Alloyangia pacifica: one gene and its partner. The protein of the gene in region 2 interacts with the protein of the main gene of each other region in a pairwise test. Links are inferred from orthologs where the notes say so. Each region holds a gene or a part of one and is shown on either strand. Other genes may lie near its edges.

Region 1 (4,413 bases), 700 kb from region 2 along the record:
ATGACAGACCTGATCCGCTTGGCGGGGCAGGAGGCGCGGCGCCTGCAATCGCGATGACGGTGCGCCGGACTGCAACGCCGGCTGTCGCCAGTCCCGCTACGGGCTGACGTGTGCGGGTACACCCCCGCGGGGACCCAACCCCGGGTGGGGTGGGGTCATGCGATGTAAGATTTTGTTATTAAAGTGTTTTCAGATCGGACGCCATCATGCGTCCATCGCGGCCTTCCTTGAGCTCGTAGCTCACTTTCTGATTGTCCGCGAGGCCGGTAAGCCCCGAACGTTCGACGGCCGAGATATGAACGAAGACATCCTTGCCCCCCTCTTCGGGCGCGATGAAGCCGTAGCCTTTGGTGGTATTGAACCATTTCACGGTGCCGCTCGGCATGTGTCCGTGCTCCTTCCAACTTTCCTGTTTCTACCCGTAATGCGGGCGCCGCGTCACATTCGCCTCTCAGCGGGAGGAATGCCTGTCCCGGTCGAAAACGCGGTAAAATCGAGGCTTTCCGGCTCTGATCATCGAAGGTCACGGGCCAAGAGTTGCACGGTGCCTGCAAAAATCAAGAGAAACGCTTCGCAGTCGCGGCGTTAGGCAATAAATAGTGCCCCAAGAGTTCAAGGAGATGGCGGATGCTGATATACGGGCTGAAAACGTGTGATACCTGCCGAAAGGCGCTGAAAGCCCTGCCCGAGGCCGAGTTTCGCGACGTCCGGGCCGACGGTGTGCCCGTTGAGGTGATCGACAGCGCGCTTGCGGAATTCGGCGACAAGCTGGTGAACACCCGCTCGACCACATGGCGCGAGCTTGAAGAGGCGCAGCGCGCGCGCCCGGCGAAGGATCTGCTGGCCGACCACCCGACCTTGATGAAGCGGCCGCTGATCGTGGCGGGCGAGGCGATGTATCTGGGCTGGACCAAGGACGTCGAGGCGGCTCTGGCGGGCTGACGCCGCCAAACCCCGGTTAAAAAGAAAAAGCCCCGGGCGATCCCCCGGGGCTTTCTCGTTTTCAAGAGACCCGGCTCAGCGTAGGTCGGGCGCGGTGGCGTCCAGCGACAGCGAAGCGACGATCTCGTCGAGGCTCTGCACCGCGGTCTGCTTCTCGCCGAGACGGCGCACGGTGACGGTGCGCTCTTCGACCTCGCGGTGGCCCACGGCGAGGATGATCGGCACCTTGCCCACCGAGTGCTCGCGGACCTTGTAGTTGATCTTCTCGTTGCGCGTGTCGGCCTCGGCCCGCACGCCGGCGGCCTTGAGCGCTGCGACGACCTCGAGCACGTAGTCATCCGCCTCCGAGGTGATCGAGGCGACAACGACCTGCCGCGGCGCGAGCCAGAAGGGCAGCTTGCCGGCGTGTTCCTCGATCAGGATACCGATGAAACGCTCGAAGGAGCCCAGCACGGCGCGGTGCAGCATGACCGGGCGGTGCTTCTCGCCGTCCTGGCCGATGAAGCTCGCATCAAGACGCTCGGGCAGGTTGGGATCGACCTGCAGCGTGCCGCACTGCCAGTCCCGGCCGATCGCATCGGTCAGGGTGAACTCGAGCTTGGGACCGTAGAAGGCGCCTTCGCCCTCCTGGATCTCATACTCGTAGCCCGCGGCACGGCAGGCATCGCCAAGCGCCGCTTCGACGCGGTCCCAGCTCTCGTCCGAGCCGATGCGCTTCTCCGGGCGGGTGGAGAGCTTGATCGTCCAGTTCTCGAAGCCCAGATCGGCGTAGATCGAGGCGAGGAACTCGATGAACTTCTTGGTTTCCGCCTCGATCTGATCGTCGGTGCAGAAGATATGCGCGTCGTCCTGGGTGAAGCCGCGCACCCGCATGATGCCGTGCAGCGCGCCCGAGGGCTCGTAGCGGTTGCACGAACCGAACTCGGCCATGCGCAGCGGCAGGTCGCGGTAGGACTTCAGGCCCTGGTTGAACACCTGCACGTGGCAGGGGCAGTTCATCGGCTTGAGCGCGTTGATCGCCTTCTCGCGGGCATGCTCTTCGTCGACTTCAACGATGAACATATTCTCCTGGTAGTTGTCCCAGTGCCCGGACTTTTCCCAGAGCTTGCGGTCAACGACCTGCGGCGTGTTGACTTCGACGTAGCCGTCACGCTCCTGCCGGCGGCGCATGTAGTCCTGCAGCGTGGTGTAGATTTTCCAGCCGTTGGGATGCCAGAAAATCTGCCCCGGCGCTTCCGGCTGGAGGTGAAAGAGATCCATCTCGCGGCCCAGCTTGCGGTGGTCGCGCTTGGCCGCCTCCTCGAGGAAGTTGAGGTACTTCTTCAGCTCGTCGCGGTTGCGGAAGGCCACGCCGGTGATCCGCTGCAGCATCGGGCGCGAGACGTCGCCGAACCAATAGGCCCCCGAGACGCCCATCAGCTTGAAGGCATCCGACGGCAGCTGGCCGGTGTTCTGAAGGTGCGGGCCACGGCAGAGATCCTGCCAGTCGCCGTGCCAGTACATGCGGATCGGCGCATCCGCGGGGATGCGGTCCACCAGCTCGACCTTGTAGCCCTCGCCGCTGTCTTCATAGAACTTGCGGGCGCGGTCGCGGTCCCAGATCTCGGTCTTCACCTCGTCGCGGGCGTTGATGATCTCTTTCATCTTCGCCTCGATCAGGCCGAGGTCTTCGGGGGTGAAGGGTTCGGCGCGGTCGAAGTCGTAGAACCAGCCTTGGTCGGTGACCGGGCCAATGGTGACCTTGGTGTCGGGCCAGATCTCCTGCACCGCGCGCGCCATCACGTGGGCGAGGTCGTGGCGGATCAGCTCGAGCGCCTGGTCCTCGTCCTGCAGCGTGTGGATCGCGATCGTGCTGTCGGCCTCGATGGGCCACTGAAGGTCCCAATGCGCGCCGTTCACGGTGGCGGAGATGGCCTTTTTCGAAAGGCTCTTGGAAATGGCTGCGGCCACGTCGGCAGGGGTCACGCCCTTGTCGAACTCGCGCGCATTGCCATCGGGGAATGTCAGGGAAATCTGGCTCATAGGCCTAGTCTCCTCGTCGGTCTGGCGCCCACGGAACGCCCGGTTGCGGGTTATATGTCGTGCCGCCTTGTGGCCCTCGGGGCAAGGGGTGTCAAGCGGCGGGGAGGCAGGCATGACGAGAGGGCGCTGCCAGCGTGCTTGGAGCCGCGCGGAAGCCGCGGGGGCGTGCGCGGCCAGCGAACGGCTGTCAGGGCCGCAAAATCCTCGGCGCGGGCGCTTCGAACGTCATCCGCCCCCCACGCAATCCCCAGACCGGCCGCCGGATTTCCGCCACGGCAGAGGCGCGGCTCTCGCAGGGCAGCAGCACCAGATCGGCCGGGCCGCCGACCTCGATCCGGTCGGACACGCCAAGAAGCCGGAAGGGTGCGCTGCTGACCATCTCGAAACAGGCAGTCAGCTCCTCGGCGCTGCCAAGCTGCGCGACGTTGGCAAAGAGGTTGGCCATCCGAGGCAGCGAGCAATCGCCGTAAGGGGTAAAGGGGTTGAGCACGTTGTTGGTCGCCACGGTGCAGCACACCCCAGCAGCGTGGAACCGATGCGCCGGCGCCACGCCCCGCGGCACCGCGTGGTCATGCCCGCGCCCGGTGATGAAAAGGTCGGTCGCCGGCAAGACGGTGAGCGCGATCCCCGCGTCCTGCAGCAGCGCCACGCTCTGCGCCAGCGCGGCGGGGGGAAGCATCGACAGCTTGGTCACATGGCCGATTGCCACGCGCCCCTGCATGCCAAAAGGGATGGTCTGCCGGGCCACCTCGTCGAGATGCCGCCAGCTGGTGTCGAGGTCGAAATCGAGGTGGAAATCAAGGTCGACACCGAACGCGCGCGCCATCTCGAAGAGCCGCGCAATCTGCCCCTCCGGGTCGGTGTCGGTATAGGGACAGCCGCCGAGCAGGTCTGCCCCCGCCGCCAAGGCCGCCCGCAGCAGCTCCTCGGTGCCGGGATAATTCAGCAGGCCCTCTTGCGGGAAGACGCAGATCTGCAGGTCGAGCGCCCAGGAATAGTCCCTCTTCAACTGCCTGACCGCCTCGAAGCCCGCGAGCCCGATCACCGGATCGATCTCGACCTGCGTGCGGATCAGCGTGGTGCCCTGGCCGATCGCCTGCTCCAGAACCCGCGCCCCGCGCGCGTAGACGTCCTCGGTGGTGAAGTCCCTTTTGGCTGCCGTCACTGCCGTCAGCGCACCCTTGAGATCGCCGGTCCGGTTCACCGCGCGCTCGAGAATGCAGGCCTTGTCGAGGTGCAGGTGGCTGTCGGCAAAGCCGCGGAAGGCCAGGCCACCTTGCGCATCGAGCGTGGGGGCGTCGCTGGCGAGGCCCGCCCCGATGGTCGCGATCCGCCCCTGCGCGAGGCCGATATCGACCGGCGCTGCACCGTCCGAAAGCCGCGCGTCGCGGATGATGAGATCAAGTGTCATTGTGCGGCTCTTGCCCTTTCTTCGTGGGTTTTCAGCTG
Region 2 (4,430 bases):
ACGGCAGTGTTCCGATCCATTCCTGGCTTCTGTCCCACCAGAAGCCTCCCGATCCTGGAACTCGCCTTAGAAAAGCCCTCTCGAAAGGGCCTTGCTGAGACGGGTTCGGCTGGACCCGGATTTCTCCGGATCCAGCCAAATTTGCGATCGTACCGGGTCGCCCCGGGGGACGATTACTTGACTTCGATCTCGGCGCCAGCTTCTTCGAGCTGCTTCTTGATCGTTTCAGCTTCGTCCTTCGACACGCCTTCTTTGACAGCCTTGCCGCCTGCTTCCACCAGCTCTTTGGCTTCTTTCAGGCCCAGGCCGGTGATGGCGCGGACTTCTTTGATCACGTTGATCTTCTTGTCGCCAGCGGACTTGAGGATCACGTCGAATTCGGTTTTTTCTTCCTCAGCTGCTGCGTCGCCGCCAGCTGCCGGACCAGCAACCATCACTGCGCCGCCAGCTGCGGGCTCGATGCCGTACTCGTCCTTGAGGATGGTTTTCAGTTCTTGTGCTTCGAGCAGCGTCAGACCAACGATTTGCTCAGCAAGTGCTTTCAGATCAGCCATTTTACGTATTCCGTTTAGCTAGATGTGTTCCAACGTGTAGGTCTTCAACCCCACGAAGATCTGTTGGGTGCCGTTACGCAGCTTTCTCTTCGATGGTCGAGAGAATCGATGCGATGTTCGATGCAGGTGCGCCAATCGCGCCGGCGATGTTCGAAGCGGGTGCGCCGATGCAGCCGACGATGGAGGCAATGAGCTCCTCGCGCGACGGCATTTTCGACACGGCCTCGACACCGGCCCGGTCCAGAGCCGTTCCAGACATTGCACCGCCGAGGATCTCGAACTTCGAGTTTGCCTTAGCGAAGTCCTCGACCACCTTGGCAGCTGCCACGGGGTCTTCGGAGTAGGTCAGAACGGTCATGCCCTCGAGGTAGTCGGCGATGCTCTCGCAGCCGGTACCCTTCAGAGCGATCTTGGCGAGCCTGTTCTTGGCGACGCGAACCGACGTGTCTGCCGCGCGGGCGCGGGCACGAAGATCCGTCATCTCGGCAACCGTGAGACCTTCGTAGCGGCTAACCACCACGACGCCAGAGCTTTCAAAGATCTGGCCGAGTTCCTCGACCACTTTCTCTTTCTGGGCTCTATCCACAGTTTCACTCCAAGTTATGGAGGGGATTCGACCCCTCCGGCTCGTTCTGCCGGGTCTCCCCGGCCTCAAGGTCCGATCGGGTCGTCACATCGCGCCACCGGAGCACATCGGCCCGGAACGTTATGTCTCTTCCCGTCTCAGGCAGGATTTAAGGATATTCGATCCACGGACCGATCACCCACCCACCGTCTCGGACGAAATCGAGGGCCGCGACGAATCGTGCGCTGCCCTCGTCTGCTCCGCTTAAAGGGTTTTGTGTCCCTTGCCAAGGGCAGAAGCACCCCGTTGCGGAGGCGCGCATCCTACCACCGGTTCGCAAAGATGCAATGCACCAGCGAACCGCTCGAAGGCTTGACCGTCCGCTTGACGTCCCTTAAGTGCATCCGAGCCGAAAAACGTCAGGCCGGTTGGTCAGCCCGGCCCCCGCTTCCCGCGGGAGTTAGTCGTTCCACAAACCCGCGGCGCCCTGCTCATACGGGGCGCGTGGAGTGTTCCGAACGGATCGGCCCTCGGACGCGCCCTGCCCTTCGCATGTCGCCACAGGAAACCCGATGACCACACCCCGTTCCACCCTCATACTCGCGCAGCTGTTCATCTCGGGCAGCATGTCCTTTCTGATGACCCTGATCTTCAGCGCCATCCCGCTGCGGTTCACGTCCAGCTGGATGTCGGTCTGGATGCATTACTGGCTTGCCGCCTGGCCGGCGGCCTTCGCGTTGTCGCTGATCGTCGGGCCGCTCTGCTTCAAGGCATCCTTACTGGTGCTGCGCACCGCGGCGCTCCTGCGCTGAGCCGTCTCCGAAATGCAAAAGGCCCCGCCGTTTTCGGCGGGGCCTTCGCGATCAGATCGGGTCAGATCACTCGACGTTGGCCGAGGTCACGTCCACCGATACGCCCGGACCCATGGTGGAGCTGAGCGAGATCTTCTTCACGTAGGTGCCTTTTGCACCGGTCGGCTTCGCCTTGGCGACAGCATTGACGAAGGCGCGCACGTTCTCGACCAGCTTGGCATCGTCGAACGACGCCTTGCCAACGCCCGCGTGGATCACGCCGGCTTTTTCGACCTTGAACTGAACCTGGCCACCCTTGGCGTCCTTGACGGCCTGGGCAACATCCATGGTCACGGTACCGACCTTGGGGTTCGGCATCAGGTTGCGCGGGCCAAGCACCTTACCCAGACGGCCGACGATCGGCATCATGTCCGGGGTCGCGATGCAGCGGTCGAAGTCGATGGTGCCACCTTGGATGGTTTCCATCAGGTCTTCTGCGCCAACGATGTCCGCGCCGGCGGCCTGGGCTTCGTCAGCCTTGGCGCCACGGGCGAAGACGGCCACGCGCACGGTCTTGCCGGTGCCGTTCGGCAGGCCGACAACGCCGCGGACCATCTGGTCAGCGTGGCGCGGGTCGACGCCGAGGTTCATCGCGATCTCGACGGTCTCGTCGAACTTGGCCGAGGCGTTTGCCTTGATCAGAGCGACTGCGTCTTCGACGCTCAGCTCTTCCTTGCCAGCAAAGGCTTCACGGGCGGCGCGGGTGCGTTTTCCGAGTTTAGCCATCTTATTTCACCTCGATGCCCATGGACTTGGCCGAGCCAAGGATGATCTGCATTGCCTGTTCGACGTCGTTTGCCGACAGGTCCTTCATCTTCGCTTCCGCGATCTCACGGACCTGGGCGACGGTGACGGTGGCAATGGTCTCACGGCCGGGCTTCTCTGCGCCGCGCGGACGGTTGCGCTTGCCGACAGGCTTCAGGCCGGCTGCCTTCTTCAAGTAGTAAGACGCGGGGGGCGTCTTGATGTCCATGGTGAAGGACTTGTCCTGATAGTACGTGATCACGGTCGGGCAGGGTGCACCAACTTCCATGTCCTGCGTCTTGGCGTTGAACGCCTTGCAGAATTCCATGATGTTGATGCCGCGCTGACCCAGCGCGGGGCCGACGGGCGGCGAGGGGTTGGCTTTGCCTGCAGGGATCTGCAGCTTCATCTTGCCAGCGAGTTTCTTGGCCATGTGGCCTCTCCTTTATCCAAATCCCCACGAACGCGTTCGCGAGGGGGTGCTTGGTGTGGTCTGGTCCGGACAGCGCGCTGCCCTCGCCTCCCACCTGAAAGGCGGGGCAAGCCCCGCCGAGACGCTCAGCCCTGCTTCGAGACCTGAGTGAATTCCAGTTCGACCGGGGTCTCCCGGCCGAAGATCGACACCGAGACGCGCAGGCGCTGGTTGTCGTCGTCGACGCCCTCGACCATACCGTCGAAGCCCTCGAAGGGGCCGTCGTTGACCTTGACGCGCTCGCCCACCTCGAAGTGGATGAGGGTGCGCGGGGCTTCCTCGCCTTCCTGCACCCGGCCGAGGATCGCCTGAACTTCGGCGTCACGCATCGGCATCGGGCGGCCCTGCGGGCCAAGGAAACCGGTCACCCGGTTGATCGAGTTGACCAGGTGATACCCCCGGTCAGACATTTCCATGTGCACCAGCACGTAGCCGGGCATGAAACGGCGCTCGGTCGTAACCTTCTTGCCGCGGCGGATCTCGATGACCTCCTCGGTCGGCACGAGAACTTCGTCGATCTGGTCCTCAAGCGCCTGTTCGGCCACCGCCTGCCGGATCTGTTCCGCGATCTTCTTCTCGAAGTTCGACAGAACGCTCACCGAATACCACCGCTTCGCCATCTGGCCCCTCTTCGTTACCTTGACCGCCCGAAGGGGCCGTCCGTTCAGATGCGCGCCGTTCCGGCGTGCCATTTCGGGGCGCCGATGCGTCCCGCCCCAAAAGAAAACCGGCGTGCAACCGAATCGCTGCACGCCCGCTTTGGGAAGTGGTCTGTGCAGTACCCCCGCTGCGTCCCGAATTCAAGGGCCGGCCCGGAATGTCTCCGTTTGGGCACCGCGGCGCGGCGGAACCCTCTCTTCTAGGCGGAAATTTCTATGGGATGTCCGACAGCGGCGGACAGGGGCGGCGCCCAAAAGCCGGGCGCGCCCTGCGCGCCCGCGCGATGCTCAGCCGAAGAAGGAGAGCAGGCCCTGCAGGCCGGTGCGGATCAGGATGTCGACGAGCGCGAAGAAGATCGCCGTAAGCGTCGCCATCACGAAAACGGTGACCGTGGTCAGGATCACTTCGCGACGGGTCGGCCAGGCGATCTTGCCGATCTCGGACCGCGTCTGCTGAATGAACTGGAGCGGGTTGGTCATGCAGGTCTGCCTTGCGGGAAATCCTCGGTTGGCGGGTCGTATAAGCCCTGCCGCGCGCCGATACAAGCGGAGTCCGCCAGTCTCCGCATCTCGGTGATCACGCAA

Evidence for each region.
Region 1: the proteins of rplA (region 2) and thrS interact in binary tests that used the Escherichia coli proteins (3 or more experiments, as listed by UniProt). The link is inferred for Alloyangia pacifica from one-to-one orthologs.

What each region holds. Positions count from the first base shown.
Region 1 is NZ_CP022189.1:1,150,957-1,155,369, forward strand. Bases 492-3,415 are described here. They hold thrS (threonine--tRNA ligase), read right to left. Parts: upstream 2,965-3,415; coding sequence 1,018-2,964; downstream 492-1,017. Other genes in these bases: CEW88_RS05550 (arsenate reductase family protein), read left to right, coding at 628-942; CEW88_RS05560 (amidohydrolase family protein), read right to left, coding at 3,152-3,415. Also shown: CEW88_RS05540 (LysR family transcriptional regulator), read left to right, coding at 1-57; CEW88_RS05545 (cold-shock protein), read right to left, coding at 179-385; more of CEW88_RS05560, read right to left, coding at 3,416-4,375. UniProt on the Escherichia coli protein: Catalyzes the attachment of threonine to tRNA(Thr) in a two-step reaction: L-threonine is first activated by ATP to form Thr-AMP and then transferred to the acceptor end of tRNA(Thr). The rate-limiting step is amino acid activation in the presence of tRNA.
Region 2 is NZ_CP022189.1:454,713-459,142, reverse strand. Bases 848-3,788 are described here. They hold rplA (50S ribosomal protein L1), read right to left. Parts: upstream 2,697-3,788; coding sequence 1,998-2,696; downstream 848-1,997. Other genes in these bases: nusG (transcription termination/antitermination protein NusG), read right to left, coding at 3,273-3,788; rplK (50S ribosomal protein L11), read right to left, coding at 2,698-3,147; CEW88_RS02200 (DUF2798 domain-containing protein), read left to right, coding at 1,692-1,931; rplJ (50S ribosomal protein L10), read right to left, coding at 848-1,140. In the rest of the region: rplL (50S ribosomal protein L7/L12), read right to left, coding at 174-554; more of rplJ, read right to left, coding at 628-847; more of nusG, read right to left, coding at 3,789-3,806; preprotein translocase subunit SecE, read right to left, coding at 4,134-4,325. UniProt on the Escherichia coli protein: One of the primary rRNA binding proteins, it binds very close to the 3'-end of the 23S rRNA. Forms part of the L1 stalk. It is often not seen in high-resolution crystal structures, but can be seen in cryo_EM and 3D reconstruction models.